DNA from 4 places in the Kitasatospora sp. NPDC048365 genome. Region 3 is predicted to be linked to each of the others. Evidence: riboswitches for the same ligand, from Rfam matches in the RefSeq annotation. Region 3 holds a riboswitch; each other region holds the start of a gene.
The links. A riboswitch is a leader RNA that binds a small molecule or an ion and turns the genes downstream of it on or off. The one in region 3 is predicted to bind cyclic di-AMP.
Positions count from the first base shown of each region.

Region 1: another riboswitch for cyclic di-AMP. It lies ahead of ACGFX4_RS26910 (transglycosylase family protein); the one in region 3 lies ahead of ACGFX4_RS30940 (transglycosylase family protein).
Region 2: another riboswitch for cyclic di-AMP. It lies ahead of ACGFX4_RS33095 (peptidoglycan DD-metalloendopeptidase family protein); the one in region 3 lies ahead of ACGFX4_RS30940 (transglycosylase family protein).
Region 4: another riboswitch for cyclic di-AMP. It lies ahead of ACGFX4_RS16760 (NlpC/P60 family protein); the one in region 3 lies ahead of ACGFX4_RS30940 (transglycosylase family protein).

Region 1 is NZ_JBICYJ010000029.1:90,502-98,131, forward strand. It holds gene ACGFX4_RS26885 (carbohydrate ABC transporter permease) at 1-142, shown strand, start outside; gene ACGFX4_RS26890 (sugar ABC transporter permease) at 145-975, shown strand; gene ACGFX4_RS26895 (glycoside hydrolase family 13 protein) at 1,053-2,783, shown strand; gene ACGFX4_RS26900 (LacI family DNA-binding transcriptional regulator) at 2,785-3,828, shown strand; gene ACGFX4_RS26905 (hypothetical protein) at 3,896-4,096, opposite strand; gene ACGFX4_RS26910 (transglycosylase family protein) at 4,207-5,430, opposite strand; cyclic di-AMP (ydaO/yuaA leader) riboswitch at 5,438-5,600, opposite strand; gene ACGFX4_RS26915 (hypothetical protein) at 5,839-7,630, shown strand, end outside.
Region 2 is NZ_JBICYJ010000044.1:42,730-50,359, forward strand. It holds gene ACGFX4_RS33080 (GNAT family N-acetyltransferase) at 1-856, opposite strand, end outside; gene ACGFX4_RS33085 (PP2C family protein-serine/threonine phosphatase) at 982-2,214, shown strand; gene ACGFX4_RS33090 (hypothetical protein) at 2,575-2,769, shown strand; cyclic di-AMP (ydaO/yuaA leader) riboswitch at 3,057-3,213, shown strand; gene ACGFX4_RS33095 (peptidoglycan DD-metalloendopeptidase family protein) at 3,218-4,192, shown strand; tRNA gene ACGFX4_RS33100 (tRNA-Gly) at 4,333-4,403, opposite strand; tRNA gene ACGFX4_RS33105 (tRNA-Pro) at 4,572-4,645, shown strand; gene tig (trigger factor) at 4,852-6,249, shown strand; gene ACGFX4_RS33115 (ATP-dependent Clp protease proteolytic subunit) at 6,452-7,081, shown strand; gene ACGFX4_RS33120 (ATP-dependent Clp protease proteolytic subunit) at 7,128-7,630, shown strand, end outside.
Region 3 is NZ_JBICYJ010000038.1:31,024-38,653, forward strand. It holds gene ACGFX4_RS30925 (MazG family protein) at 1-500, shown strand, start outside; gene ACGFX4_RS30930 (SDR family NAD(P)-dependent oxidoreductase) at 554-973, opposite strand; gene ACGFX4_RS30935 (cytochrome P450) at 1,128-2,378, shown strand; cyclic di-AMP (ydaO/yuaA leader) riboswitch at 2,577-2,726, shown strand; gene ACGFX4_RS30940 (transglycosylase family protein) at 2,730-3,452, shown strand; gene eno (phosphopyruvate hydratase) at 3,637-4,923, shown strand; gene ACGFX4_RS30950 (septum formation initiator family protein) at 5,015-5,464, shown strand; gene ACGFX4_RS30955 (DUF501 domain-containing protein) at 5,479-6,114, shown strand; gene ACGFX4_RS30960 (exopolyphosphatase) at 6,117-7,049, shown strand; gene ACGFX4_RS30965 (NAD(P)/FAD-dependent oxidoreductase) at 7,414-7,630, shown strand, end outside.
Region 4 is NZ_JBICYJ010000014.1:74,291-81,920, reverse strand. It holds gene ACGFX4_RS16790 (aminotransferase class V-fold PLP-dependent enzyme) at 1-328, shown strand, start outside; gene ACGFX4_RS16785 (Lrp/AsnC family transcriptional regulator) at 336-617, opposite strand; gene ACGFX4_RS16780 (rhomboid family intramembrane serine protease) at 614-1,468, opposite strand; gene ACGFX4_RS16775 (hypothetical protein) at 1,617-1,883, shown strand; gene ACGFX4_RS16770 (NYN domain-containing protein) at 2,074-3,435, shown strand; gene ACGFX4_RS16765 (NlpC/P60 family protein) at 3,641-4,669, shown strand; cyclic di-AMP (ydaO/yuaA leader) riboswitch at 4,999-5,153, shown strand; gene ACGFX4_RS16760 (NlpC/P60 family protein) at 5,164-6,243, shown strand; gene ACGFX4_RS16755 (NlpC/P60 family protein) at 6,389-7,432, shown strand; gene ACGFX4_RS16750 (hypothetical protein) at 7,558-7,630, shown strand, end outside.

The sequences.
Region 1 (7,630 bases), on a different contig from region 3:
CACCACTGCCTACCAGAAGGCCTTCACCGGCCTGCGCCAGTTCGGCGAGTCCTCCGCGTGGGGCGTGCTCATCCTGTTGATCCTCGTGGTGTTCGCCGTGCTCTACCGGCGCTCGCTGCGCAAGCAAGGCGAGGTGTGGTGACCATGGCGCGCAACGAGAAGCGCACGTTCGCAGCGTCGGCCGGCCTGCACGGCGGCCTGATGGCCGCCTCGCTGATCGCGGTCTTCCCGGTGCTGTGGGTCTTCCTCACCTCGCTGAAGCCGTCCGGCCACGAGACCAGCGCGAAGTTCTTCGACCAGCCGACGTTCGTCGGCTACACCGAACTGCTGACGAAGACCGAGTTCCTCACCTGGTTCGGCAACACCGTCCTGATCGCCGGCTTCACCACCGTGCTCGGCGTCTTCCTCGCCGCCACCACCGGCTACGCGGTCAGCCGCTTCCGCTTCCCCGGGATGCGGCCGCTGATGTGGACCCTGCTGGTCACCCAGATGTTCCCGGTGGCGATCCTGATCGTCCCGATCTACCAGCTGCTCGGCAAGTTCCACCTGCTCAACCAGCCGCTCGGCCTGATCCTCACCTACATGACGATCTCGGTGCCGTTCTGTGCCTGGACCATGAAGGGCTACTTCGACACGATCTCCACCGAGATCGACGAGGCCGGCCGGATCGACGGGCTCAACCCGTTCGGCACCTTCTGGCGGCTGATCCTGCCGCTGGCCCGTCCGGGCCTGGCGGTCACCGCCTTCTACTCCTTCATCACGGCCTGGGGCGAGGTCGCCTACGCCTCCCAGTTCATGACCGGCCTGGACAAGATGACGCTGGCCGGAGGCCTGCAGACCTTCGTCAACCAGTACAGCCAGAACTGGCAGATGATGTCGACCGCCTCGGTGCTGATCGCCATTCCGGCGGCCGTCGTCTTCATCCTCGTGCAGCGCCACCTGGTGGCCGGCCAGACCGCCGGCTCGATCAAGTAGCCCTGCGGTCCGATCCGGCAGCATCCGCCGGACAGCCCCAGACCCACCGCTTCCTACGTCCCCGAGGGATACCGCCCATGACCCAGAACCTGGCCGACGCGGCCCGGCCCGCCGCCGCCCCCGCCGCAGTGCCCACTGCCCGGACGACTGCCGCGAGCGCCGACGCGTCCAGAGGCTGGTGGCGGGACGCGGTCATCTACCAGGTGTATCCGCGCAGCTTCGCGGACGCCAACGGCGACGGCATGGGTGACCTCCCGGGCATCCGAAGCCGCCTTCCGTACCTGAAGGACCTGGGTGTGGACGCCGTCTGGCTGTCCCCGTTCTACGCCTCGCCGCAGGCCGACGCCGGCTACGACGTCGCCGACTACCGCGCCGTCGACCCGATGTTCGGCACCCTGCTGGACGCCGACGGGCTGATCCGCGACGCCCACGCGCTGGGCCTGCGGATCATCGTCGACCTGGTCCCCAACCACTCCTCCGACCAGCACGAGTGGTTCCAGCGGGCGCTGCGCGAGGGCCCTGCGTCCCCTCTGCGCGACCGCTACCACTTCCGCCCCGGCAAGGGCGAGGACGGCGAGCTGCCGCCGAACGACTGGGAGTCCATCTTCGGCGGCCCGGCCTGGACCCGCACCGCGAACCCGGACGGCACCCCGGGCGACTGGTACCTGCACCTGTTCGCCCCGGAGCAGCCCGACTTCAACTGGGAGAACCAGGCCGTCGCCGACGAGTTCCGCTCCATCCTGCGGTTCTGGCTGGACATGGGCGTGGACGGCTTCCGGATCGACGTCGCGCACGGCATGGTCAAGGCCCCCGGCCTGCCCGACCTCGGCTCGCACGACCAGCTGAAGCTGCTCGGCAACGACGTGATGCCGTTCTTCGACCAGGACGGCGTGCACGCCATCTACCGCAGCTGGCGCAAGATCCTCGACGAGTACCCGGGCGAGCGGATCGGCGTCGCCGAGGCGTGGACCCCCACCGTCCAGCGCACCGCCAACTACGTCCGCCCGGACGAGCTGCACCAGGCCTTCAACTTCCAGTACCTGGGCACCTCCTGGGCGGCCGACGAGCTGCGTGAGGTGATCGACCTCTCGCTGGACTCGATGCGCCCGGTCGACGCCCCCACCACCTGGGTGCTGTCCAACCACGACGTCACCCGGCACGCCACCCGGTTCGCCAACGAGCCGGGCCTGGGCACCCAGATCCGCACCGCCGGCGACCGCGAGCTCGGCCTGCGCCGCGCCCGGGCGGCCTCCCTGCTGATGCTCGCCCTGCCCGGCTCGGCGTACGTCTACCAGGGCGAGGAGCTCGGCCTGCCGGACGTCACCGACCTGCCCGACGAGGTCCGCCAGGACCCGTCGTTCTTCCGGGCGGAGGGCCAGGACGGCTTCCGCGACGGCTGCCGGGTGCCGATCCCGTGGTCGGGCACCGAGGCGCCGTACGGCTTCGGCCCGAACGCCGGCGGCCCCAGCTGGCTGCCGCAGCCCGACTCCTGGGCCGGGCTGAGCGTCGAGGTCCAGACCGGTGACCCGACCTCCACCCTGGAGCTCTACCGCTCCGCGCTGGCCGTCCGCCGGGCCCACCCGGCGCTCGGCGGCGGCACCGAGGTGGCCTGGCTGGAGTCGCCGGAGGGCACCCTGACCTTCCGCCGGGACAGCGCCGAGGGCTCGTTCGTGTGCACCGTCAACACGACGGGCGAGGCTGTCCGGATCGCCGCCCCCGGCCGTATCCTGCTCTCCTCCACCGAGACCGTCGCGGTGGACGGTGAGGCGATTCTTCCGGCGGACAGCACCGTTTGGTGGGCGGTCTGACATGGTTGCAATAGGCTCTGGGATCGTGACTACGGCGCGACTCTCCGACATCGCGGCGCAGGCGGGGGTCAGTGAGGCCACCGTCAGCCGCGTCCTCAACGGCAAGGCGGGTGTGTCCGCGACCACGCGGCAGACCGTGCTGGCCGCACTCGACGTGCTCGGGTACGAGCGGCCCACCCGGCTGCGACAGCGCAGCGCGGGTCTGATCGGCCTGATCACCCCGGAGCTCAGCAACCCGATCTTCCCCGCTCTCGCCCAGGTGATCGAACAGGTGCTCAGCCGGCACGGCTTCACGCCGGTGCTGTGCACCCAGACCCCGGGCGGGTCGACCGAGGACGAACTGGTCGACATGCTGGTCGAACGCGGGGTGGCGGGCATCGTCTTCGTCTCCGGCCTGCACGCCGACACCACCGCCGACCACGACCGGTACGCCAAGCTCACCGGTCGCCAGGTCCCGTTCGTGCTGATCAACGGCTTCAGCGAGAAGATCGCCGCGCCGTTCATCTCGCCGGACGACCGGGCCGCGATGGCGATGGCCGTCCAGCACCTGGTCGAACTCGGGCACGAGAAGATCGGCCTGGCGGTCGGCCAGAAGCGGTACGTCCCGGTGCTGCGCAAGATCGAGGGCTTCACCGCCGCCGTGCGGCAGCTGCTCGGCGCCTCCCCGGAGGAGGCCGAGGCGCTGGTCCACCACACCCTGTTCAGCGTGGAGGGCGGCCACGCGGCCGCCAACGCGCTGCTCGACAAGGGCTGCACGGCGATCGTCTGCGGCAGCGACATGATGGCCCTCGGCGCGATCCGCGCGGTCCGCCAGCGCGGGCTGTCGGTGCCGCAGGACGTCTCGGTGGTCGGGTTCGACGACTCGCCGTTGATAGCGTTCACCGAGCCGCCGCTCACCACCATCCGCCAGCCGGTCGAGGCGATGGCCACCGCCGCCGTCGACGCCCTGCTGGAGGAGGTCGGCGGGAACCCGGGCCAGCGCTCGGAGTTCATGTTCCAGCCGGAGCTGGTGATGCGCGGCTCCACCGGCGCCAACGCGCGCTGAGCGTACGTGAAGGGCCCCGGAGAGACGGTCTCTCTCCGGGGCCCTTCGGCGTTGTCCCCCGGCTGCCTCAGCCCTCCTGGACGGGCGCCTGCGGGGCCGCCAGACGGCTCTCGTCGGCCGCGTCGCCGGTCCGCGCCTCGGTCCGGCGCCGGGTGGCCAGGAAGTCGCGGACGAGCAGCTCCACGGCGTCCTGCGGGCTCTTGGTGCCGGCCAGCAGCATCACCTCGATGGCGAGGTCGGCGTCGAGGGACACGGTCACCTTGGCCATGGCGGCTCCTGGCTTTCTGCGGGACGGCTGGTGGGCCGAAGCATAGGCCGCTGCCCCCGGAACCGACCAGGCTCTCCGGGGGCAGCGGGCGGCGCTCACCGCGCCTGCGGTCAGACGCGACCGGCGAAGTCCGGCGCCCAGTTGGCGACGGTCTCGGTGCGCACGCCGGCGCGCGGGTTGGCCGCCTCGACGTACTTGCCGTCGCCGATGTAGACGGCGACGTGGTAGACGCCCGAGTTGCCGCCGTTGTTGGACCAGAACAGCAGGTCGCCCGGGAGCAGGTTGTCCAGCGAGACGCGGGTGGCGTAGTCCGCCTGGTCCGCGGCCACGCGGGGCAGCGAGATGCCGGCCTGGCGGAACGCGGCCTGGGTCAGGCCGGAGCAGTCCCAGCCGCCGTTGCCGGCGCCGCCGTAGATGTAGGCCTGGCCCAGCTTGGACAGCGCGAAGTCGATCGCGGCGGCCTTGGAGCCGGTGGCCTTCACGGCCGCGGTGGTGCTCTTCGCGGCGGTCGTGGTCTTGGCGGTGGTGGTCTTCGCCGGCGCGGTGGTGGAGGCGGCGCTCTTGGAGGTCCCGGCGGACTTCCACGAGCCGTTCCAGGAGGACGACTTGGTGGCGGTCTCCGGCTTGGCCGGGGTGGCCACCGCGACGTTGCCCAGGGCGAGCTGCTGGCCCGGGTAGATCATGTCGGGGCCCTCGGTGAGCACCGAGCGGTTGAGCTCGTACAGGCGCTGCCAGCCGCCGTCGACGTGGTGGCTCTCGGCGATGGCCGACAGCCAGTCACCGGCGGCGACCGTGTAGGTCTCGGTGGCGGCCTGCGGCTGGGCGGCCTGCGGCTTGGGGGCCTCCTGCTTCGGGGCGGCCTGCTGCGGGGTGGCCTGCTTCGGCGCCTGCTGCTTCGGGGCCTGCGGCTTGGGGGCGGCCTGGACGGTGGAGCCGGTGCTCGGGGTGCCGGCGTCGACCTGCGGCGCCTCGCCGCCCTTGGTGAGCCCCGCCTTGACGGAGCAGACCGGCCACGCGCCGGGGCCCTGCTCGGCCAGCACCTTCTCGGCGACGGTGATCTGCTGGGCCTTGGTGGCCTGGTTGGCCTGCGGCGCGTACGCGTGGCCGCCGAACGCCGCCCAGGTGCTGGAGGTGAACTGGAGACCGCCGTAGAAGCCGTTGCCGGTGTTGATGGACCAGTCGCCGGTCGACTCGCACTGCGCGACCTTGTCCCAGGTGGACACCGAGGCGGCGGAGGCGGTGCCGGAGAGCAGGCACGGGATCGAGAGGCCGAGGCCCACCACGCCGGTGGTGGCGATGGCGCGTCGGGCGCGCTTGGCGTTTGCGGACAGCATGAAGACGTGTTCCTCTCCCACGCCTGCGAGGTGAGCTGTCGGATTCGGGCTGGAGTTGCCCGGCCGTGCAAGCACGGCTTCACCCCAAGCCCGGGGGAGGTCTGACCTCGTCCCGGGCGACTTACCTGGTTCCCCCGCCCCTGCCGTGGTGCGTTGAGCGCTGCCGACCGACCCGGCGGCAGGACTCGGCGTTCCGGGTGGGATGGGTCCGTGTGACCACGAACGTGGGCAGCACGTTAGGCAGAGTTAAGTTGAAACTGCAAATAGGTGTGATATACCTCACATGGCGTTTTTGCAGGCGGAGCCGGTCGGATTCGACCGCTTTCGCGCAACACCCGTGCCGTAGGAGGGAGCTGCCTATGCTTCAGGCGACAGCGCCGGATGCGGAGCCCGCGGGAGGGGCAGCCGATGACGCCCACTGAGAATGCGCCGCCGCCGGATCCGGGAGACCCTGCTCCCCGGCCGGCCCGCCACCGGAGGCCGGTCGCCCGCCGGAGGATGCTCGCCTGGCTGGCCGTCGGGACGGTCGCCGCCGTGACCGGCGGGGAGGTGCTGCGCCAGTCCCTCGCCGACGCGAAGACCCGCAGACCCGCGCCCCCGCTGCCCGCGACGGCCTCCCCGGCCCCCTCGGCGGAGCACACCCACGGCGCCCCGCCGCCCAGTCCGAGCGAACCTCCGCCGCCGGTCGACGAGTCCGGCCGCCGCTGGTCCGACCCGGCCGGCTGGGGCGGCGCCGTGCCCGGCCCCACCACGGCCGTCCGGATCGCCGACCGGGTGCTGCTCGACACCGACGCCGCCGTCGGCTCGCTGCTGATCGAGCCCACCGGGTCGCTGGTCTTCGCCCGGGAGCAGACCCTGGCGCTGGCGAGCGCCGGCAACGTCGAGGTGCGCGGCTCCCTGGCCCTCGCGCCGACCGGGGCGGCCATCCACACCCTGCGCTTCCCGAAGGTCGACGAGAAGCGCTTCCAGGGCGGCGGAATGGCCCTGGTGGGCAGCGACACCGGTCTGTGGGTCGCCGGCACCGGCTACCTCCGGCTCGACGGCGCAGCCAAGACCGCCTGGGTCCGGGCCGCGACGGCGCTCAAACCGGGCGAAACCACCATCAAGCTCTCAACTGCCCCGGAAGGGTGGCGGGCCGGCGACGAGCTGGCGATCACCCCGACCCTCGCCCCCGACACGGACGGCTTCTCCACCGCCTACGACTACGCCACCGTCCGCTCGGTCGACGGCGCCACCGTCACCCTCGACGCACCGCTGCGCCGGGCCCACCCGCGGGTCGCCGTCGGCGCCGGGCTCACCCTCGGCGCCGAGGTGCTCAACCTGACCCGCACCGTCCGGGTCGAGGGCACCGCCGAGGGCCGCGCCCACATCCACATCACCAGCTCCCGGCACGCCGACGTCCGGCACGCCGCGCTGCGCTGGCTCGGCCCGCGCGCCGCCGGCAAGGACAAGTGGAACGGACAGCCCGTCACCGAACCGGTGCTGGGCCGGTACGGGCTGCACTTCCACATGCTCGCCGACTCCTCCCGGGGCACCGTGGTCGAGGGCGTGGTGGTCCGCGACACCGGCAACCACGCCTTCGTGCCGCACGCCAGTCACGGCATCACCTTCCGATCGTGCATCAGCCACGAGACCTGGGAGGACGCCTACTGGTGGGACGGTCCGCTCGACACCCGCACCCCGCAGGGCCCGTCCGACGACATCGCGTACGACGCCTGCGTCGCCTCCCGCACCGTCTTCGAACCCAACCCGCGCGCCTACCGCCTGACGGGCTTCAGCCTGGGCGCGGGCAGCGGTTCGAGCGCGCGCGGCTGCGTCGCGGTCGGCGTGCAGGGCGCCACCGGCGCCTCCGGGTACGAGTGGCCGGAGACCAGCGAGGGGGTGTGGACCTTCGAGCGCTGCCTGGCCCACAACAACCTGGAGAACGGCATCTTCGTCTGGCTCAACGCCCAGCACCACCACACCGTCGCCCAGTTCGTGGCCTACCACAACGGCGGCTGGGGCATCGAGCACGGCGCCTACCTCAACGACTTCGACTACCTGTCGAGCGTGCTGTACGGCAACGCGAGCGGGGGAGTGGCGGTCCACGCGCTGGGGCGGGAGAAGGGGACGCGCTTCGACGGCCTGCTGATCGACGCCGCCGGGCAGTCCGACTACGCGGTCGCCACCGCCAAGCACCAGCTCGCGGGCGAGACCGTGA
Region 2 (7,630 bases), on a different contig from region 3:
GCGGGTCGTCCACCGGCCGGGTGCGGATGGTCACCGTGGAGGTGAGGTCCAGGTCCAGCAGGTAGGCCCAGAGCCGGGCGTACACCGCCGGGTGCGCCGCCTCCACGTCGTCCACCCGGACCACCCCGGCCGGACCGGCGTCGTCGGAATCCGGGCGGATCGCGTAGCGGGCGTACCCCAGCAGCCGGCCGCCCACCGGGTCCTCGGCCAGCACGCACATCTGCGGCGAATGGCCGCCGCGCGCGCCCGGCGCGTCCAGCACCGCGAGCGCCTCCCAGCCCGGCCGCCGCTCCAGCATGCCGGGCCGCAGCGGCACCAGGCCGGCGTACAGCTCCTCGCACGCGGGCAGCGCCTCGCGCGGGTCGGCCAGCCGCAGCCGCACCTCGGGACCGGCCGGCTGGTGCACCGTCACCCGGCCGCGCGGCAGGGTGAAGCCGAGCCGGGTGGTGGCGTGCCCGTACCCGAACCGGCCGTAGATCGGCGGCTCGGACGCGGTCAGCACCGCCAGCGCCTCGCCCCGGCCCCGGACGTCGTCCAGCTGGCGCCGCATCAGCGCGGTCAGCGCCCCGCGCCGGCGGTGGGTGGGCAGCACCCCCACCATGGTCACGCCGGCGACCGGCAGCACCGCGCCGCCCGGCACCGCCATCCGGAAGCTGTACGCGCCGCAGCCGCCGACCGGCCGGTCGCCGTCGCAGACCACCAGCGCACGGTCGACCTCGGTCAGTTCGCGCCACAGCTCCCGCTGCTGCGGCTCCTCCTCGGAACCGCCGAAGGCCAGCTCCAGCACACGGAACCAGCCGTCCCACTCCTCGGCGGCGAGCGGGCGCACGGACAGGTCGGGGTGGTGAGATGTCATACGCCACAGCTATCACCAGAACCCCCCTCAGTCGGCTGAAACCCGCTGAACAGCTCCCGGAACATCGCCGCCGACCCTGCCCACCCCGTCGACGGCACCGGCCCCGGTGGATAAGGTCGGACCCCATGGCCGGCAGCACGCAGGGCGACACGCCCCGGACGACTGCGACGGGCCCGGCCGGCAGAGCGGCGCGGGAGCCCGTGACGGCCCGGTGGCGCGCGAAGCTCTACCGGGTCCGTGTCCGCCTGCGCCGAACCGGCGTGGACTACTTCCGCGGCGACGGCGCCGACTGGCTCGCCTTCACCGCGCTGGCCCTCGCCGTCCCGCTGCTGGTCCTGGTCAACGTGCTCTTCCCGGACTGGTGCCCGCCCACCGCCCTGGTGCTGCCGGTCCTGGCCGGCGCCCTGCTGCTGCGCCCCGGCACCCTGGTGCTGCTCTACGCGGCCGCCGCGTTCGGGCTGATCGCCGAGTCGCTGATCCACACCGGCGAGAAGGTCGCCAGCGAACGCCCCGAGTCGTACGTCTACGGGGTCACCCCCGGCGCCGCCCTGGTGGTCGGCGCGGTCGGCATCGCCGGACTCCTGGTCGCCCAGTTCCGCCGCCGGGTCGGCGTGCCCTGGCGCGGCGGCTCCACCATGCTCTTCGACCTGCGCGAGCGGATCCGGGTGCAGAGCCGCGTCCCCGACCTGCCCGCGGGCTGGCACGCCGACATGGCGCTGCGCCCGGCCGGCGGCCAGTCCTTCTCCGGCGACTTCGTGGTCGCCACCCGCACCGGCAGCGGCCGCCGGGTGCTGGAGGCGGTGCTCGCCGACGTCTCCGGCAAGGGCATGGACGCCGGCTCCCGCGCGCTGCTGCTCTCCGGCGCCTTCGGCGGCCTGCTCGGCTCGCTCCCCGCGCACGACTTCCTGCCCGCCGCCAACGGCTACCTGCTCCGCCAGGACTGGGACGAGGGCTTCGCCACCGCCGTCCACCTGGTGCTCGACCTGGACACCGGCGAGTACGAGCTGCTCTCGGCCGGCCACCTGCCGGGCATGCACCGGCTGGCCGGGGCGGGCCGCTGGGAGGTCAAGGAGGCCGAGGGCCCGCTGCTCGGGGTCTACGACGGCGCCAAGTTCGAGGGCGTGCGCGGCCGGCTCGGGCCGGGCGACCTGCTGCTGCTGTGCACCGACGGCATGGTGGAGCTGCCCGGGCGCGATCTCACCGAGGGCATGGACCGGCTGATGGGGGAGTCCGACCGGCTGGTCGCGGCGGCCGCCCAGACCGAGTCGGCCCGCGGCGGCGCGGCGACCCGGCTGATCGACACCGTCGCCAAGGACGTCAACGACGACCGCGCCGTCCTGCTGATCTGGCGCCAGTAGCCCGCCGACAGGCACTCGGGAGGCACCCCGGACCCGGTGTCAAGAGCGGGTGGTGATCTTCGGCCAAACCTGACGGCGCTTCGGACGTACCCGCTCCGGTGCGGTCGGCCTGCCCTTTTCTCCCCCGCCCCGATGACGACACCTGCCCGCCGACGGCCCGTCATATGCCTTCCGCTATCGTCGCGGACGGCGGAAACCGGTCTCAGATGGCAGGATCTTCCGGCCGGTTGCCGGGCAAGTCCTTTACGGAGTCCGCACGAGCGACCACACTGAGTCCGGATGGACTGGTGGGGACACGGGGGGTAGGGGCCGGTTTCCGCCTCACGAACCCCCGCCATGAATCGAGGAAGTGAGTCCGGCGTGGCCTTCTCCGTCTCCGCCCTGGTCCTGTTCGGCATCATCATGGTGATCTTCATCCGCAACAAGCAGTTGAAGACCAGCCATGCCATCGTCGCCGCCCTGTTCGGCTTCATGGTGAGCCAGTCCACCGCGGCGCAGCCGATCCAGGACTTCCTGAACTCGCTCGCCAAGGCCATCTCCTCGATCGCGGGGTGAGCAGCGTCACCCGTGCGGTGACCGGGGGTGAGTGATCGCGTCCGAACGGTGCCTGATATGGCCCTGCGTTAATGGTTGGTGTACGTAGGGTCATGATCCCGTAAGCACTCGGTCGGGCCGTGTGCGCGGGTGGTGACCTGTCGCTCCGTCAGCCCCGTCGGGACCTCCGTCCCGGCGGGGCCGACGCTTGCCACGGGTGCCCGACGTCGGCTTTGCTTCACCGCAGCCCGGGCGGATCGTCCGGGTGGGCCACCGGGTGGAACGCCTAGTCCTGCCGCTGCCCGGTGCCGACCAGATAACCGTTCTCGGCAGGAGCGGGGGACCCACAGGTAAGTCGCCGTACCCGGAACACCGGGGACGGCTCGGGGTGAAGCCGTGCCTAGCGCGGCCGGGCAACTCTCGTCCGAACCCGACAGCTCACCTCGTAGGCGTCGGAGAGGAATTCTTCATGTCCGCGAACGGCAAGCACCGCAAGCCTCGCCTGAAGACCATCGTCCGCATCGCCATCGCCACCGGTGTCGCCGGTGCCGCGGTCGGCCTCCCGGTCACCGCCGCCAGCGCGCACGGTACCGGCCACGCCCACGAGGGCCACCGCGCCCCGGCCGCCGCTGCCGCCGAGACCCCGGCCGTCGCCGCCACCCCGGTCGCCGACACCACTCCGGCCGCCGCCGCGTCGCACGACTACGCGGTCGTCTCCGGCGACACCCTGTCCAAGATCGCTTCCGCCCAGAACGTCGACGGCGGCTGGGAGAAGCTCTACCAGGACAACCGCTCGGTCATCGGCTCCAACCCGAACCTGATCTACCCGGGCCAGACGCTGACCGTCGGCGGTGCCGCCGCGGCCGCTCCGGCCGCAGCCCCGGCCGAGCAGCCGAAGCAGCAGACCGCTCCCAAGCAGCAGTCCGCGCCGAAGCAGACCCAGCAGTCGACCACCACCTCGACCGCGAAGAAGGCCACCCCGAAGGCCGCCACCGGCTCGTCGACCTCGTCGTCCTCCGCCGCGGTGTCCTCCAACGCCTCCGGCTACGTCGCCCCGGTCTCCGTGCACCACACCACCGCGTGGCACGCGGCCGGCTCCAACTGGTCCAGCGGCTACCACACCGGCATCGACTTCCCGGTCTCCACCGGCACCAGCCTGAAGGCCGTCGCCGCCGGCACCGTGGTCTCCGCCGGCAACGGTGGCGCCTACGGCAACGAGGTCATCATCAAGCTGGCCGACGGCAAGTACGCCCAGTACGCCCACCTGTCGTCCATCTCGGTCTCGGCCGGCCAGAGCGTCTCCGCCGGTCAGCAGATCGGCCTCTCCGGTGCCACCGGCAACGTGACCGGCCCGCACCTGCACTTCGAGATCCGCAGCACCCCGAGCTACGGCTCGGACATCGACCCGATCGCCTACCTGGCGGCGCACGGCGTCAGCGTCTGACCCCTGCGGTAGACGGCGCAGTCACCACACGGCCCCGGCCGCCCCGCGAGGGGTGCCCGGGGCCGTGGGCGTACCCGGCCGGACCCGCGGGAACGGCAGCGGCCCCGGCTGCCTGGGGCAGCCGGGGCCGTTCTGTGCGGAGCGGGTGACGAGAATCGAACTCGCGTGACCAGTTTGGAAGACTGGGGCTCTACCATTGAGCTACACCCGCATGGCCGCCGACGGCGGCACAGTTCGCCCCCGGGCCGCCGATGCGGTCACGAGGACGTCGCTAGCGTACCTGGTCGGGTCGGTGGAATGCACACCGCTTTCGCTCGTGCGGGCGCCGATATGACCACGGGCGGGGGACGGCCGACGTGTACTCTTCCTCTCGGCACCACGGGGTGTGGCGCAGGTTGGTAGCGCGTCCGCTTTGGGAGCGGAAGGCCGTCGGTTCGAATCCGGTCACCCCGACAGTGCGGCAGGGTCTCGTCCGGCGGGCGGGGCCCTGTTGTCGTACCGGTCGTCGGGCCGATGCGTCCTCCTGGTGCCCGTGGGGTACACAGCGGCTTTCGTGGTACCGGTAGGATGGGGCGTTGGCGGTAGTACGGAAGCCGAAATTCCCATCGCAGCTCCAACCGCCTATCGCCCTGACCGCAAGCCCCATAGGAGACCCCACCGTGAAGAGCGCCGTCGAGACTCTGAACCCGACCCGGGTTCGACTCACCGTCGAGGTGCCCTTCGAGGAGCTGAAGCCCAGCCTCGACGCGGCGTATCAGAAGATCAACCAGCAGGTCACCGTCCCGGGCTTCCGCAAGGGCAAGATCCCGAACCGCGTGATCGACCAGCGGTTCGGCCGCGGTGCCGTGCTGGAGGAGGCCGTCAACGACGCGCTGCCGCGCTTCTACACGCAGGCCGTCGACGAGGGCAAGATCGACGTCCTGGGCCAGCCGGACATCACCAACATCGAGGGTGTCGAGACCCTGGTCGACGGCGGTGACCTCAAGTTCACCGCCGAGGTCGACGTCCGCCCGGAGATCACCCTGCCGGAGTTCTCCGAGATCGCGGTCGTCGTCGACCCGATCGAGGTCTCCGACGAGGACGTCGAGAAGTCGCTGCAGCAGCTCCGCGAGCGCTTCTCCTCCGTGAAGGACGTCGAGCGCGCCGCCGCCGAGGGCGACGTCGTGGTCGTCGACCTGGAGGCCAAGGTCGACGGTGAGGTGCCGGAGGACGGCACCGCCACCGGCGTGAGCTACGAGATCGGCTCCGGCCGCCTGCTGGAGGGCATCGACGAGGCCGTGGTCGGCCTGTCCGCCGGTGAGTCCGCGACCTTCACCACCGAGCTCAAGGGCGGCACCCAGGCCGGCAAGAGCTCCGAGGTCACCGTCACCGTGACCACCGTCCAGGAGAAGGAGCTCCCCGAGCTCGACGACGAGTTCGCCCAGCTGGCGAGCGAGTTCGACACCCTGGAGGAGCTCCGTGGCGACTCCCGCAAGCGCCTCGAGCGCATGAAGGAGTTCGACCAGGCCACCCAGGCCCAGGAGAAGGTCCTCGACGAGCTGCTGACCCGGGTCGAGATGGACTACCCGGAGAAGCTCCTCAAGGACGAGGTCGAGACCCGCAAGCACAACCTGGAGCACCACCAGCTGGAGCCGATGGGTCTGAACCTCGACACCTACCTGGCCTCCCAGGACAAGTCCCGCGAGGACTTCGAGGCGGAGACCGAGGAGCAGGCGAAGAAGGGCATCAAGACCCAGTTCGTCCTGGACTCGATCGTCGCCAAGCTGGAGCTGGGCGTGAACCAGGAGGAGCTCACCGAGCACCTCATCCGCCGTGCCGCCGGCTCGGGCCTCACCCCGGACCAGTTCGCGCAGCAGGTCGTCCAGGGCGGCCAGGTTCCGCTGCTGGTCGGCGAGGTCGCCCGTGGCAAGGCGCTGGCCGCCGTGGTCGAGTCCGCCAAGGTCACCGACACCAACGGTGAGGTCGTCACCTTCGAGGACGACGAGGACGAGACCGAGACTGCGGTGGAGGCTTCCACCGAGGACGCTGCCGCCGCCGAGGAGACCACCGAGGCCTGAGCCTCGCCGTGACATCCGGCCGCGGGCCCGGACACCTTCTGGTGTCCGGGCCCGCTGTGTTGTCCGGTCCTCACCCTGCGCTCACAGCGAACAGGTCTGCGTGAGGGATTCCGGGACCGGGCCTGCGCGTTAGGGTCCATAGACAGCGACACACAAGCAGATCGACTGAGCAGGTGGCTAAGTGACGTTCCCGCAGATGCAGATGCCTGGCCTGATGGCGCCGCACGCCGCCGCCGGCGACGTGCTCGGCGGCCTGGGCGACCAGGTCTACAACCGGCTGCTCAACGAGCGCATCATCTTCCTCGGCCAGCAGGTCGACGACGACATCGCCAACAAGATCACCGCCCAGCTCCTCCTCCTGGCCGCGGACCCGGAGAAGGACATCTACCTCTACATCAACTCCCCGGGCGGCTCCATCTCCGCGGGCATGGCGATCTACGACACCATGCAGTACATCAAGAACGACGTGGTCACCATCGCGATGGGCATGGCCGCCTCGATGGGTCAGTTCCTGCTGACCGCGGGTGCCAAGGGCAAGCGCTTCTCGCTGCCGAACGCCAACATCCTGATGCACCAGCCCTCCGCCGGCCTCGGCGGTTCGGCCACCGACATCAAGATCCAGGCCGAGCAGCTGCTCCGCACCAAGAAGCGGATGTCCGAGCTGATCGCCTCGCACAGCGGCCAGTCCTTCGAGCAGATCACCGCCGACTCCGACCGTGACCGCTGGTTCACGCCCGAGGAGGCCAAGGCCTACGGTCTGATCGACGACATCATGCACAGCGCGGCGGACGTCCCCGGCGGCGGCGGCACCGGCGCCGGCCTCGCGGGCTGACGCAGGCAGCAGACCACAGACCGCACGCTTCGGAGGACCACAGAACATGAACATCCCCAGCCTGTCCGGTGCCAAGGCGCGCCTGGAGGACATGCGCGCCGAGGGCCGCTACATCGTGCCGCGCTTCGTCGAGCGCACCTCGCAGGGCATCCGCGAGTACGACCCGTACGCCAAGCTGTTCGAGGAGCGCATCATCTTCCTCGGCTCGCAGGTGGACGACGTCTCGGCGAACGACATCATGGCGCAGCTGATCTGCCTGGAGTCGATGGACCCGGACCGGGACATCTCGCTCTACATCAACTCCCCGGGCGGCTCGTTCACCGCGCTGACCGCGATCTACGACACCATGCAGTTCGTCAAGCCCGACATCCAGACGGTCTGCATGGGCCAGGCCGCCTCGGCCGCCGCGGTCATCCTGGCCGCCGGCACCCCGGGCAAGCGGATGGCGCTGCCGAACGCCCGCGTCCTGATCCACCAGCCGTACACCGAGACCGGCCGCGGCCAGGTGTCGGACCTGGAGATCCAGGCCAACGAGATCTTCCGGATGCG
Region 3 (7,630 bases):
ATCGGGAGACCTTGCGGGAGGAGCTCGGCGACGTGCTGCTCCAGGTGTTCTTCCATTCGCGGATCGCCGAGGAGCACCCGGACGACCCGTTCTCGATCGACGACGTGGCCGGCGACATCGTGGAGAAGCTGATGTACCGGCACCCGCATGTCTTCGGTGACGTGGAGGCGTCGGGTGCGGCGCAGGTCGAGGCGAACTGGGAGCAGCTGAAGGCGGCCGAGAAGCAGCGGGAGTCGGTGCTCGACGGGGTGCCGGCGGGGCTGCCGGCGCTCGCGTACGCGGCGAAGCTGGTCTCCCGGGTGCGGCGGGCGAATTTCGCCGGCGTGCCGGACGGCGCGTACGAGCTGCCGGCGGAGCTGACCGAGCGGTCGGCGGGCGACCTGCTGCTCGCGGTCGCCCAGCGCGCGTACGACGCGGACGTGGACGTGGACGCCGCCCTGCGGGCCGCCGCCCGCCGCTACCGCGCCGCGGTGCGACAGGCCGAGGGCCTCAACCCGTAGCGACCCGCCGGGCTGCGGTCGTCGGCGCAGCCCCGCGTCCCACGCCCCGGGTGCTAGGCGGCGGCGGCCGGTTCCGGGCTGCTGCGCCGCTGCTGCGGGACGACCTCGCCGATCGCCTCGCCGAGCAGGGCGAGGAGGTCGGCGAGCGGGTCGAGGTGGTCGGGGAGGTCGGCGAGCTGGACGATCCGCTCGCCGTCGGGGCCGGCGACCGCGAAGAGGTCGATCGGGCCGAGGTGCTTGACGGCGGTGGAGACCAGCGCGGCGATGTCGCTGGGGCGGTGGATGTCGCCGGAGACGCCGACGACGTGGCAGTCGGGCCGGTCGAGTTCGGTGGCGAGGTCCTCGGCGACGCCGGGCCGCAGGTCGGCGATGAGGAGGCGGGCGGCGCCGGCGGCGGTGAAGCGGCGGGCGAGTTCCGCCCCCGAACCTCCGTCGAGTACCGCGATGACCACCACTGCCCCGGTTACCCGCATGGACTGCTCCTCCTTGAGACGCCCGGTGGCCGGTCCGCACGCCGCCCACCAACGGTTGTCGGAGGATCGTAGGCACGCCACGACCCTCCGCAACAGGGATTACCCGCCAGGTGACCAGACTCACGCAGGTCGGGGCACCGGATACCGTCAAGGCATGTCCCACACGCCCGAGACCACCCGCCCGGAGCTCTTCACCTGGGAGTTCGCCGCCGATCCGTACCCCGCGTACGCGTGGTTGCGCGAGCACGCGCCGGTGCATCGGACGACGCTGCCGAGCGGGGTGGAGGCGTGGCTGGTGACCCGGTACGCGGACGCGCGGCAGGCCCTCGCGGACAGCCGGCTCTCCAAGAACCCCGCGCAGCACAACGTGCATGCTCATCGCAGCGGCCGGGTCGGCATCCCGGGCGAGCGCCAGGCGAACCTGATGACGCACCTGCTGAACATCGACCCGCCGGACCACACCCGGCTGCGGCGGCTGGTGTCGAAGGCGTTCACGCCGCGCCGGGTGGCGGAGTTCGAGCCGCGGGTGCAGCAGCTCACCGACCGGTTGATCGACTCCTTCGCGGAGCGCGGCTCGGCGGACCTGATCCACGAGTTCGCGTTCCCGCTGCCCATCTACGCGATCTGCGACCTGCTGGGTGTCCCGGCCGAGGACCAGGACGACTTCCGGGACTGGGCCGGGATGATGATCCGACACCACGGGGGGCAGCGCGGGGGTGTCGGCCGGGCGGTGAAGCGGATGCGCACGTACCTGGCCGAGCTCATCCACCGCAAGCGGGCGGACCTCGGGGACGACCTGATCTCGGGGCTGATCCGGGCCAGCGACCACGGCGAGCACCTCACCGAGAACGAGGCCGCCGCGATGGCGTTCATCCTGCTCTTCGCGGGTTTCGAGACCACCGTGAACCTGATCGGCAACGGCCTGTACGCGCTGCTGCGCAACCCGGGGCAGCGCGTGCTGCTGCAGGAGTCGCTGGCCCGGGGCGAGAGCGGGCTGTTGGAGACCGGGGTGGAGGAACTGCTGCGCTACGACGGACCGGTGGAGCTGGCGACGTGGCGGTTCGCGTCGCAGCCGCTGTCCATCGGCGCGGTGGACATTCCGGTCGGCGACCCGGTGCTGGTGGTGCTGGCGGCGGCGGACCGCGACCCGGCCCGGTTCGCCGAGGAGAACACCCTCGACCTGGCCCGCGCCGACAACCCCCACCTGGGGTTCGGGCACGGCATCCACTACTGCATCGGCGCGCCGCTGGCCCGGCTGGAGGGGCAGCGGGCGCTCGCCACGGTGCTGACCCGGCTGCCCGATCTGCGTCTTGCCGCCGACCCGTCCGAACTGCGCTGGCGCGGCGGCCTGATCATGCGTGGCCTGCGCGAACTGCCGGTCTCCTTCACTCCGGTGGACGCCTGACGGCGCGTCGTGTCGCGAGATCTGAATGCGGATTAAACCGGACATACCTGCATGGTTCGTGCCCGAGTTGTGACGCGTCGTAATTCTTGCGTGATACCGGTGATATGAGCTTGTGATTGATCGTCGGATCTGCCTACTCTCCCTCTGCCCGCAGCCGCGGGCCCCGGGTGCGGAACGCCGAATCCTGTCCGCCGCGCTGCAGGGAATCCGACAACGACCCGGACAGGGGCGGGGGAACCAGGTTTGACGCCGTCCCCCACGGCTTGGGGTGAAGCCGCCTTCCCGGCGGCCGGGCCACCTCCCGGTCCGAACCCGACAGCTCACCTCGCAGGCGTGCGGAGAGGATTCGTCATGCTGTTCACCGGTTCCGGCCGCCACCGTCGCAGTACCAAGGCCGAGAAGGCCATCGCCGCCGCGGGCGTCGCGGGCGTGGGTCTGGCCCTGCCCCTGCTGACCGCCACCGGCGCCCAGGCCGCCCCGGTCTCCATCTGGGACAAGGTCGCGCAGTGCGAGTCCGGCGGAAACTGGTCGATCAACACCGGCAACGGCTACTACGGCGGGCTGCAGTTCAGCTCCTCCACCTGGAAGTCCTTCGGCGGCGGCCAGTACGCGCAGCGCGCCGACCAGGCCAGCAAGGGGCAGCAGATCGCCGTCGCCGAGAAGGTGCTCGCCTCGCAGGGCCCCGGCGCGTGGCCGGTCTGCTCGAAGCGCGCGGGCCTGACCAGGGGCGGATCGTCGGCCCAGACGGACACCGCCTCGCGCTCCGAGACCCGCGCGGCGGCCCCGAAGGCCGCGACGCCCAAGACCGCGACGCCGAAGACCGCGACCCCCAAGGCTGCGCCGCAGGGCGCGACGTCGCAGAGTGCGCCCCGGGTTGTGCCGCAGGGCGCCCAGGCCCCGGCCGCGCCGCCGGTCGCCGGCGGCGGCTACACCGTGCGCCCCGGTGACACGCTGTCCGGCATCGCCGCCGCCCAGCACGTGTCCGGCGGCTGGCAGAAGCTGTACGAGTCCAACCGTCCGGTGATCGGCGGCAACCCGGACCTGATCATGCCGGGTCAGGTGCTGTCGTTCTGACGGCTGCGGGAGCGGGCACTCCGGACCGTCCGGGGTGCCCGCTTTTGCGGGACATTCAGATGAACTACCAGCGAGTAGCGCGCCACACGGTGAGACGGGACGAAGGTCAACGTGGACCGGAAGCCCGGGGCGGTTAGGCTCTGGTCGTAACGACTACACATCCGCTTCCGCTAGGAGATGCCTCGTGCCGTCCATTGATGTCGTCGTAGCCCGCGAGATCCTCGATTCCCGCGGCAACCCCACGGTCGAGGTCGAGGTCGGCCTCGACGACGGCAGCACCGGCCGTGCCGCTGTCCCGTCGGGTGCGTCCACCGGCGCCTTCGAGGCGCTGGAGCTCCGCGACGGCGACAAGAACCGCTACTTCGGCAAGGGCGTCGAGAAGGCCGTCCTCGCCGTGATCGAGCAGATCGGCCCGGAGCTGGTCGGCTACGACGCGACCGAGCAGCGCCTGATCGACCAGGCCATGCTGGACCTGGACGCCACCCCGGACAAGTCCTCGCTCGGCGCCAACGCCATCCTCGGCGTCTCGCTCGCCGTGGCGCACGCCGCCTCCGAGGCCAGCGACCTGCCGCTGTTCCGCTACCTGGGCGGCCCGAACGCGCACGTCCTGCCGGTCCCGATGATGAACATCCTCAACGGCGGTTCGCACGCGGACTCCAACGTGGACATCCAGGAGTTCATGATCGCCCCGATCGGTGCGGAGTCCTTCTCCGAGGCCGTCCGCTGGGGCGTCGAGGTCTACCACACCCTCAAGGGCGTCCTGAAGGAGCGCGGCCTGTCCACCGGCCTCGGCGACGAGGGCGGCTTCGCGCCGAACCTGGACTCCAACCGCGAGGCCCTGGACCTCATCACCGAGGCCATCAAGAAGGCCGGCTACGTGCCGGGCAAGGATGTCGCGCTCGCGCTGGACGTCGCCGCCTCCGAGTTCTACAAGGACGGCGCCTACCAGTTCGAGGGCAAGGCGCTCTCCGCCGCCGAGCTGATCGAGTACTACGCCGAGCTGGTCGCCGCGTACCCGCTGGTCTCCATCGAGGACCCGCTGGACGAGTCGGACTGGGACGGCTGGAAGGCCATGACCGTCAAGCTGGGCGACAAGGTCCAGCTGGTCGGTGACGACCTGTTCGTCACCAACCCGGCCCGCCTGGCCCAGGGCATCGAGACCGGCACCGCCAACGCGCTGCTGGTGAAGGTCAACCAGATCGGTTCGCTGACCGAGACCCTGGACGCCGTCGAGCTGGCCCAGCGCAACGGCTACCGCTGCATGATGTCGCACCGCTCCGGCGAGACCGAGGACGTCACCATCGCCGACCTCGCCGTCGCCACCAACTGCGGCCAGATCAAGACCGGCGCCCCGGCCCGCTCCGAGCGCGTCGCCAAGTACAACCAGCTGCTGCGCATCGAGGAGATCCTCGACGACGCCGCCGAGTACGCCGGCCGCGGCGCCTTCCCGCGGTTCAAGTACGAGGGCTGAGTCCACGAGGGCTGAGCCAGCCTGACCGGTGCCCCGGCTCCCACCGCGTAGGGTGGGGCCGGGGCACCGGCATGTGCAGGAGGGGTACGAGATGGCCAAGTGGAGGATCCCGGGGCTGGCGGCGCGGCCGCGCTTCACCAGCCGCGCCACCGTGCTGGTGCTCGTCCTGTGCTCGCTGATCGCGATACTCGCGTATCCCACCCGGCAGTTCATCGCCCAGCGCTCGGAGATCGCCGCGCAGCGCGCCAAGGCCGAGCAGGCCCGGCAGCAGGTCGAGGAGCTGCGCCGCGAGCGGGCCCGCTGGCAGGACCCGGAGTACGTGAAGGCGCAGGCCCGCGAGCGGCTGCACTACGCGCTTCCGGGCGAGACGCCGTTCGTCTCGGTGGACCCCAAGCCCTCCTCGGACGGCCGGCCGCCGGCCGCCGGTGCCTTGGCCGGTGTCCGGCCGAAGGCCGCCAAGCCCTGGTACGCCGAGCTCTGGGATTCGGTCGATCTGGCCGACACCGCCCAGCCGGGTACCGAACCCCCCGCATCCCACTGACAGACAGACCGCTGATGACCAACGAACCCGCTGCCGTTCCCGACTCCGACATCGCCGCCATCGCGGCCCAGCTGGGCCGCGTCCCGCGCGGCCTGCGCGCGGTGGCGCACCGCTGCCCGTGCGGCAACCCGGACGTGGTGGAGACCGCGCCCCGGCTGCCGGACGGCACGCCGTTCCCCACGCTGTACTACCTGACCTGCCCCAAGGCGGCCTCGCTGATCGGCACCCTGGAGGCCGAGGGCGTGATGAAGGATCAGACCGCCCGCCTCGCCGAGGACCCGGAGCTGGCCGCCGCCTACCAGAAGGCCCACGAGGACTACATCGCCCGCCGGGACGCGATCGAGGTGCTGGAGGGCTTCCCGAGCGCCGGCGGCATGCCGGACCGGGTGAAGTGCCTGCACGTGCTGGTCGGTCACTCGCTGGCCGCCGGCGAGGGCGTGAACCCGCTCGGCGACGAGGCGCTCGGCATGCTGGAGGACTGGTGGGCCAAGGGCCCGTGCGTCTCCCCGGCCGAGGTCGAGGCGGCGGGCGCGCGGGTCCTGAAGAACCGCGCCAAGGACGAGGACCACGCGGCCGTGATCGCCGCCAAGCAGCAGAAGACGGCCGAGCGCGCCGAGAAGAAGCGCCAGGCGGAGGAGGAGCAGAGTTGACCATGACGCGTGTGGCCGCGATCGACTGCGGCACCAACTCGATCAGGCTGCTGATCGCGGACCTGGACCCGGAGACCGGTTCGATCACCGACCTGGACCGCCGGATGATCATCAACCGGCTGGGCCAGGGCGTGGACAGCACCGGCCGGCTCCACCCGGAGGCGCTGGAGCGGACGTTCGCCGCCTGCCGCGAGTACGCGGCGCTGATCGCCGAGCACGGGGTCGGTCCGGACCGGATCCGGATGGTCGCCACCTCCGCGTCCCGGGACGCCGAGAACGCCGCCGAGTTCACCGACGGCGTCCGGGAGATCCTGGGCGTCACGCCGAGTGTGGTGAGCGGTGACGAGGAGGCCCGGCTGTCCTTCACCGGCGCCACCAAGGAGCTGACCGCCGGCCCGCACAAGCCCCCGTACCTGGTCTTCGACCTGGGCGGCGGCTCCACCGAGTTCGTGCTGGGCGCCGAGGACGTGCAGGCGGCCCGGTCGGTGGACATCGGGTGCGTGCGGCTGACGGAGCGGCACTTCGCCGGTGCCGGGCTGCCGACCCAGGCGCAGATCGCCGCCGCGCAGGCGGACGTGCTGGCCGCCCTGGACGAGGCCGCGAAGACGGTGCCGCTGGACGCCGAGGCCACCCTGGTGGGCCTGGCCGGCACGGTCACCACGGTGGCCGGCATCGTGCTCGACCTGCCGGAGTACCGCTCCGAGCGGATCCACCACGCGCGGCTGACCGTCGAGCAGGTCCGGGAGACCACCGCCCGGCTGCTCTCCTCGACCCACGACGAGCGGGCCGCGATCCCGGTGATGCACCCGGGCCGGGTGGACGTGATCGCCGCCGGGGCGCTGGTGCTGCTGGAGATCATGGAGCGGACCGGGGCCTTGGAGCTTCTGGTCAGCGAGCACGACATCCTGGACGGGATCGCCTGGAGCATCGCCTGACGCGTGTCGGCGGAAAAGGTTCGTGAATTTCTTCACATGGCGAACCATGCTTTCGTCGCACCCAGGTGTCCGGTCCGTCCGATATGTGGGACCGAAGGCTCTGTCGGCGGGTCTGCCAGCGGATCGCAGGCCAGGCCCGCCGACGGCCGGGTAAATCGAAAAAGCGACCGGGAACCCGCGCCCCACCAGGATCGTTGCTGCTCAGCGGGGCTCCGTGTGTCCGACCGCTCACCGCGGGCGCCCGGCGGCGGTGAGCCGAAGGCCCCGACCGGCTTGTGTGGGCGCGTAGTGTAGCACCCGCTGTCCAGCACCTTGTGACTCCCCTCACGAAGTGCCGGTCGGGAGGGGGTGGATACTTTCGGATATGAGCACCACGGAGCGTCCTCGCATCCTCATTGTCGGCGGTGGTTACGTCGGCCTGTATGCCGCGATGCGCATCCTCAAGAAGATGCGCTACGGCGAAGCGACCGTCACGGTCGTCGACCCGCGGTCGTACATGACGTACCTGCCCTTCCTTCCCGAGGCGGCCGGCGGCAACGTCGCGCCTCGCAACCTCGTCGCGCCGCTGCGCAGCGCCCTCA
Region 4 (7,630 bases), on a different contig from region 3:
GGTGAAGGGCTGGAACAGCTCGCACTTCTCGGCGGCGCTCTCCGCCGAGTACGGGATCGGCGTCCGGGACGGGCTGTTCTGCGCGCACCCGCTGGTGCGCACCCTGCTGGGCGGCGAGGAGGCCGCGCCGAGCGAGTGCGGGGCGCCGGAGCCGTCGCTGCCGGGCGAGCGGAGCCTGAACGCGATCCGGGTGAGCTTCGGCGCGGGCACCCCGGAGGAGCACGTGGACCGCTTCCTGGCAGCCGTCCGCGAGCTGGTCGCGGACGGCGCCAAGTGGACCTACCGCAACGAGGACGGCCGCTGCGTGGCCGACACCTCGGGCAGGTGAGCGGGGGCTACTCGTCCAGGCCGAGCGCGAAGGCCGCCTCGAGGTCGTGCTGCGAGTAGGTGCGGAAGGCGATCTGGGTCTCGGTGTGCGTGACGCCGGGCACCTTGTTCACCTGACCGGGGATCACCTCGGCGAGGTCCTCGTGACGGCGCACCCGGACCATCGCCACCAGGTTGCAGGAGCCGGTCACCGAGTAGACCTCGCTGACCCCGTCGATCGCGGCGACGGCCTCCGCGATCTCGGGGATCCGGTCGACGCTGGTCTTGATGAGGACGATCGCAGTGATCACTCTGGCGCTCCTGTAAACGGGGGTGCGGCCAGCGTATCGGCCGCCCTGTCGCCGCGTCTCCCGGTCGGCGGGCGGGCGGCCGGCGGGCCCGCGGTCCGCGGGCAGGCGGCCCAGGTGAACAGCCAGCCGGCGGTGAAGCCGATGACGTGCACCAGGTACGCGACGCCCGAGCCGCCGTCGCGCACCGACCACCACTGCAGGGCGAACCACAGGCCGAGCACCAGCCAGGCGGGGAAACGCAGCGGCAGGAAGAGCAGCACCGGCACCAGCGTGGTCACCCGCGCCCTCGGGTACAGCCGCAGGTACGCGCCGAGCACCCCGGCGATCGCGCCGGAGGCGCCGACCAGCGCCCGGACCGCGTCCGGGGTACGGGCCTCGGCCAGCGCGAAGCCGTACGTGGCGAGGTAGCCGATCGCCAGGTAGCAGAGCAGGAAACGGGCCCGGCCGAGCCTGCGCTCCACCCCGGGGCCGAAGACGAAGAGGAAGAGCAGGTTGCCCAGCAGGTGCAGCCAGCCCGCGTGCACGAACAGCGAGGTCAGCACCGAGAGCGCGGGCACCTTCCCCGGGGTGGGGGAGAGCACGCAGTCCGGGGTGACCGGGGCGATCTGCTGGAGGCGCTCGGCGGAGAGCGGCCGACGGTCGATCAGTTCGGCGGGGACGGCCCCCCAGCGGTGCTCGTAGCGCTGCTCGGCGCAGAGCCGGGCGGCCCCGGTGCCGTACAGCGGATTGACGCCGCTCGGACCGAGCAGCAGCACCAGCGCCGAGACGGCGATCAGCGCGTACGTGACCACGGGGGCCGGGCCCGGCCCGGGGGCGGGCGGAGCGGCCCGGTCGAGGACGGGGAGCACCATGCCGGGGAGCATTCCTCGGGGCCGCCCCGGCGACACCGCGGGGTGCTGCGGACGGGTGAAGTGTCCGCGCCGTGGACCGGTTCCCGGGCGCGTCGGTGCAGGCAATAGGCTTGGAGATCCGAGCCGGAACCCGCCGAGAGGACCCCTGGTGACCATCGCCGCGCCGACTGACGAGACCCGCTGGCGCTGCACGCTGTGCGGCAACCTGACCCGTTTCGACGTGACCCGCTCCTCCCGGGTGATCGACTTCGTGCACTTCGACCTGTCCGGCGACTCCAAGGTCGAGGAGACCGAGGTGCTGGCCGAGACCATCGAGTCGGTGCGCTGCCGTTGGTGCAACGCGGTGGACCAGGTCGAGCTGGTGGCCCGTCCGGGTGCCGAGGAGGCTGCCGCCGAGGGCGAGCAGCAGGCCTGACGCAGGCCCGTCCGGCGACCCCCGCCCCGCGTTCTGCCCCGTCCGGGGTGGGCCGCGGGGCGGACTCGTAGCGGGGGTGCTGTCGGTGGGGCAGGGTAGACGGGACAATTGCAGGGAGCGGTGAGTTCCAGGGCGTCGGCAACCGGCCGACCGGCACCGCCCAGTGATCAGGATCGGAGCCGACGACGTGGTGGAGGCAGCGAGCGGGCCGGCGGAGGGTTCCGGGCCTGCCGAGGAGCCGGCCGAGGTGCTGGACCGGCCGCTGCCCGAGGGGGTGCGGCGCCGGGTGGTCGGGATCGCCGCGGACGCGCTCGGCGCCATCCCGCCGGCCGAGCTGCCCGCCTCGCTGCGCCAGTACGCCAAGTTCACGCCGGCCCGCCGGGCCAAGTACGCGGCGACCGCGCTGGCCGCGGCACTGGAGGCCGAGCCGGCCTTCCGGCTGCGGATAGCCGAACGGCTGCGGCTCGGCCAGCCCGATCTGGTGAAGTCGCTGGAGGCCGGGTCGGTGCCCTCGGCCGCCGACCCGATGGACGTGGCGGCCGCCGCCTACCTGCTGCGCACGCCCGGCTGGACCCGGGTGGTCGCGGAGGCCGGCGAGGAGGCCGAGCGGGTCGACGCCGAGGGCGCGGCCGCCGAGGCCGGCCGCCTGGTGGAGAAGCTCCAGGCGGAGCTGGCCGAGGCGCGCGGCGCGGCCCGGGCCGAGCAGGAGCGCCACCGGGCGGACGCCGAGGGGGTGCGCCGCGAGGTGGAGTCGCTGCGCAAGCGGGTGCGGACGCTGGAGAGCGACACCCGGCGGGCGCAGGCGGAGGCCCGCAAGCTGCAGGCCGAGCTGGACGCGGCGCGGACCGCGGTGGCGACCGAGCGGAGCGCCGCGGAGTCCGAGGCGCGCCGGCTGCGGCACCGGGTCACCGAGCTGGAGGCGGCGGTGGAGGCCGGCCGCCGCTCGGCCCGCGAGGGCCGCTCGGTGGAGGACATGCGGCTGCGGCTGCTGCTGGACACGGTGCTGCAGTCGGCGCAGGGCCTGCAGCGGGAGCTGGCGCTGCCGGTCTCGCAGATCCGGCCGGCCGACCTGGTGGAGGCGGTGGTCCCGGGCTCGGCCTCGCCGAACGACGTGGCCCGCCGGGGCCTGGCGGAGGACGACCCGGCGCTGCTGGACCAGCTGCTGGCCATCCCTCAGGTGCACCTGGTGGTGGACGGCTACAACGTGACCAAGACCGGCTATCCGACGCTGCCGCTGGAGCAGCAGCGGCTGCGGCTGCTGGGCGGGCTGGCGATGCTGGCCCAGCGCACCCAGGCCGAGGTGACCTGCGTCTTCGACGGGCAGGACCTGGACGTGCCGGTGATCATGGCGCCGCCGCGCGGGGTGCGGGTGCGGTTCAGCCGGACCGGGGAGACCGCGGACGAGCTGATCCGCCGGCTGGTGCGGGCCGAGCCGGAGGGCCGTCCGGTGGTGGTGGTCTCGGCCGACCGGGAGGTGGCGGACGGGGTCCGCAAGGCCGGTGCCCGACCGGTCGCCTCGGTGCTGCTGCTGAATCGGTTGTCCCGGAGCTGAGCCGGGCTCAGGCGCTCCGTCGGTGCTGGTCGGGGCGCCTGGGTGGCCGCGATGTGTCGATCGCGTGAAGCCCGCCCGGGTTGGGAAGTTCGTGGGGGTAGGGGAGTGGCGCCGGAGCGCCGAGTTCACTAGGGTCTGGCGTCAAACCTATTTTCCGGACTATCGCCCGAACGGGTGAGTCCAGCTGGAAGAAGGAGCTACACCCTTGGCCTCCCACCGCCGTCCCAAGCAGCCGAGCCGTGCGCGGGTATCCGTGCTCACCGCTGCCGCCGCGACCGCGGTCGCCCTGTCGGCCCAGGTGAGCGCGCACGCCGCGCCCGCCCAGCCGAACAAGGACGAGGTGAAGGCCCAGGTCGACAAGCTCCTCGAGGAGCAGGAGCAGGCGGCCGAGAAGTACAACGGTGCCAAGGAGCGGGCCGACCAGCTGCACAAGCAGGCCGACCAGCTGCAGGACCAGATCGCCCGCAGCCAGGCCCAGATGACCGACCTGGCCGCCGGCCTCGCGGCGGTCGCGGCCGACGAGTACCGCACCGGCGGCGTCGACCCGTCGATGCAGCTGATGCTCTCCACCGACCCGGACAAGTACCTGGCGCAGGCCTCCAGCTTCGAGCAGGCCGCCAACACCCAGGCCGACACCCTCCGGACGCTCAAGGACCAGCAGCGCCGGCTGGACCAGCAGAAGCAGGAGGCCGCGGCCGTCCTCGCCGAGCTGGACAGCTCCACCCAGGCGCTGAACGACGCCAAGAACCAGGTCCAGGAGAAGCTGAAGGAGGCCCAGAAGCTGCTGAGCAAGCTCAGCGCCGCCGACCGGGCCGCGATCCTCGGCGGCGGTGCCGCCGCTTCCCGCAGCGACTCCCGCTACGACCTCTCCAGCCTGCCGCAGCCTGGCGGCTACGCCGGTGTCGCGGTCAACGCGGCGATGGGCAAGCGCGGTTCGGCGTACGTCTGGGGCGCCACCGGCCCGAGCACCTTCGACTGCTCCGGCCTGATGGTGTGGGCGTACAAGCAGGCCGGCGTCTCGCTGCCGCGCACCTCGCAGTCCCAGGCCTCGGTCGGCACCGGGGTGCCGCTGTCCGCCGCCCAGCCGGGTGACCTGGTCATCTACTACGGCGACGCCCACCACGTGGGCATGTACATCGGCAACGGCCTGGTGGTGCACGCGCCGCGCACCGGCGACGTGGTGAAGGTGATGGCCGTCGACACCCTCCCGATCAAGACCATTCGTCGGGTCTGACCGTTTCGCGCGGCTTCTGACGGGCTGTGACACGCCCGGACGCGTCGAGATCACCCTGTGATCTGCGACACGTCCGGGCGTTGTGTTTTCCGGGCTTATGATGCGAATAAATCAGCAGCCGGTAACTATGTGATCACAAGCGGTCATATTTGAAATCGAAATTGAGCCTCTTTCAGATTTTTTTCTGACAAGGATTTGAACGGATCACGGTTGGGTTACTAGGGTCATGCCTCGACCACCGTGAAGTCGATCGCCCAGCCCGGGCGACGGCGGAGGTCGCCGCCGAGTCCGAGAAGCAGCGGGGCAGCTGGTCTGCCCACGGGGAAGCCCCTGCGGGGGTGCTGTGGAACGGAGCCGGGGAACCACCAGTTCCTCCGGGGTGAATCGGCGCCAGGACGGCCGCGCGAGCGGGCGGGGAGGCGCCGTAGGGCAGCTCTTCGCCCGAACCCGTCAGCTCACCTGGTAGGCGGTGTGAGGAGAAGGAGTCCGCCTTCGTGGCGTCCCATCGTCGTCCCAAGCCCGTCGGCCGCGCCCGCATCTCGATCCTGACCGCCGCCGCCGCCACCGCGGTGGCGCTCTCCGCCCAGGCCGGTGCCCACGCCGACCCGGCGCCGACCAAGGACCAGGTCAAGCAGCAGGTCGACGAGCTCAACGAGCAGGCAGAGGTCAAGACGGAGGCGTACAACGCCGCCGTCGAGAAGCAGCAGACCCTGCAGAAGCAGGTCACCCAGCTCCAGGACCAGGTCGCCCGCCAGCAGGCCCAGGTGACCACGGTTCAGGACACCCTGGCCGGCATCGCCGTCGAGCAGTACCGCACCGGCGGCATCCCGCAGACCGTCCAGCTGATGCTCTCCAGCAACCCGGACGTCTTCCTCGGCGAGGCCGGCCGCCTCGACCAGGTCGGCGCCACCCAGGCGGACCTGCTGAAGGCCTTCAAGGACGAGCAGGGCAAGCTCGACCAGCAGCGCAAGGAGGCCGAGCAGAAGCTCGGCGAGCTGGACTCGACCACCAAGAGCCTCAAGGCCGGCAAGGAAGAGATCCAGGGCAAGCTCGCCAAGGCCCAGGAGCTGCTGAACTCGCTCACCCAGAAGGAGCGCGACGACCTCGCCGCCGCCGAGGCCAAGGCCGCCGCCAGCTCCCAGGCCGCCGCCGAGCGCGCCTCGCGCGACACGCCGCGGGCCGACCTGGCCCCCGCCGCCCCCGCCAACCTGCCGGCCGGCTCCGGCTACGCGGCCGCCGCCATCGCCGCCGCCCAGTCCAAGCTGGGCAGCTGGTACTCCTACGGCGCGGCCGGCCCGTCCACCTTCGACTGCTCGGGTCTGATGCAGTGGGCGTACGCCAAGGCGGGTGTCTCGATCCCGCGCACCTCGCAGTCCCAGGCGGGTGCCGGCACCAGCGTCGGCAGCAACATCGCCAATGCCAAGCCCGGTGACCTGATCATCTACTACGGCGACCAGCACCACGTCGGCATGTACGTCGGCAACGGCCAGATCATCCACGCGCCGCACACCGGCGCGCAGGTCCGCTACGAGTCGGCGACCGCGATGCCGATCAACCGGATCGTCCGGGTCTGACGCCCCGTGGCTCCCGAAGGGCCCGGTACCCCCATGGGGTGCCGGGCCCTTCGCACACCGGTCGGACTTCTGTCCGATTTGGGGTCAAATATTCGGTGGTGGAAGGGTTTGGACTAGATCGGGACGACTCGCTAGCCTCTGGCCCATGTCACTGCACCGCCGCCCCACCCTGCCGGGCGTCCAGCGGCTGGCCTGCGCGCTGGCCCTCACCGCAGCCGCGGCCAGCGCCATCGGCGTGACCGTCGCACCGGCCCAGGCCGAGCCGACCAGCAGGCAGGACGTCAAGGCCCAGATCGACCAGATCTACGACGAGGCCGAGCAGGCCTCCGAGAAGTACAACGCGGCCCAGGAACTCCAGCGCAGGCTCCAGGCCGAGACCTCCGCGCTGCAGGACCAGATCGCCTCCGGCCAGGAGGAGCTCAACCGGCTCCGCCAGGACCTCTCCGTGGTCGCCGCCGCCCAGTACCGCTCCGGCGGCATCGACCCCGGCATCCGGCTGATGCTCGACTCCGACCCGGCCGGCTACCTCGCCCGTGCCCGCTCCCTCGACCAGGCCACCGAGCGGCAGAACGAGACCCTGCGCCAGGTGCTCGACCGGCAGGGCCGGCTCGACCAGCGGCGCGCCGAGGCCACCGGCAAGCTCGCCGAACTCGACCGGGTCCGGCAGGCCCTCGCCGACTCCAAGGACGAGATCCGGCAGCGGCTGCTCAAGGCGCAGAAACTGCTCAACGGCCTCGGCACCGCCGAGCGCGCCCGGATGGCCGACGACGACGCCCGCGAGGCCGAGCAGCGCGTTACCCGGGGCACCGACCGGCTCGACCTCGGCACCCTGCCGCCCTCCTCCGACCGGGCCGCCGTCGCGCTCGCCGCCGCGATCAGCAAGATCGGCTCCCCTTACGTGTACGGATCCACCGGCCCCCGTGCCTTCGACTGCTCCGGTCTGATGTACTGGAGCTGGAGGCAGGCCGGAGTGACCCTGCCCCGCACCTCGCAGGCCCAGGCCTCCGCCGGCCGGCGGATCAGCCTCGCCGAAGCACGACCGGGAGACCTGGTGATCTTCTACAGGGACATGCACCACGTCGGCATGTACGCCGGCGGCGGTGTCGTCGTGCACGCGCCCTACCCGGGCGCGCCGGTGCGGTACGAGAGCGTCAACGCGATGCCCGTCACCGGGGTGGTGCGGGTCTGAGCTCCACGGATCCCGCGGCCGACGGCCGGCCCCCCCCCCGGCCGGGGGCGGGCCGGCCGCTGCTGTCGCGCCGCGCCGCTCTGCTGCTGGCCGCCGGCGGCCTGGCGCAGCTCTCGCTGCCCCGGGTGACCGCCCCCGCGCCGGTCGGCGTCCCGCTGCCGACCGTTCCGTCCTCCGCCGGCTCGACCGGGTCGCCGT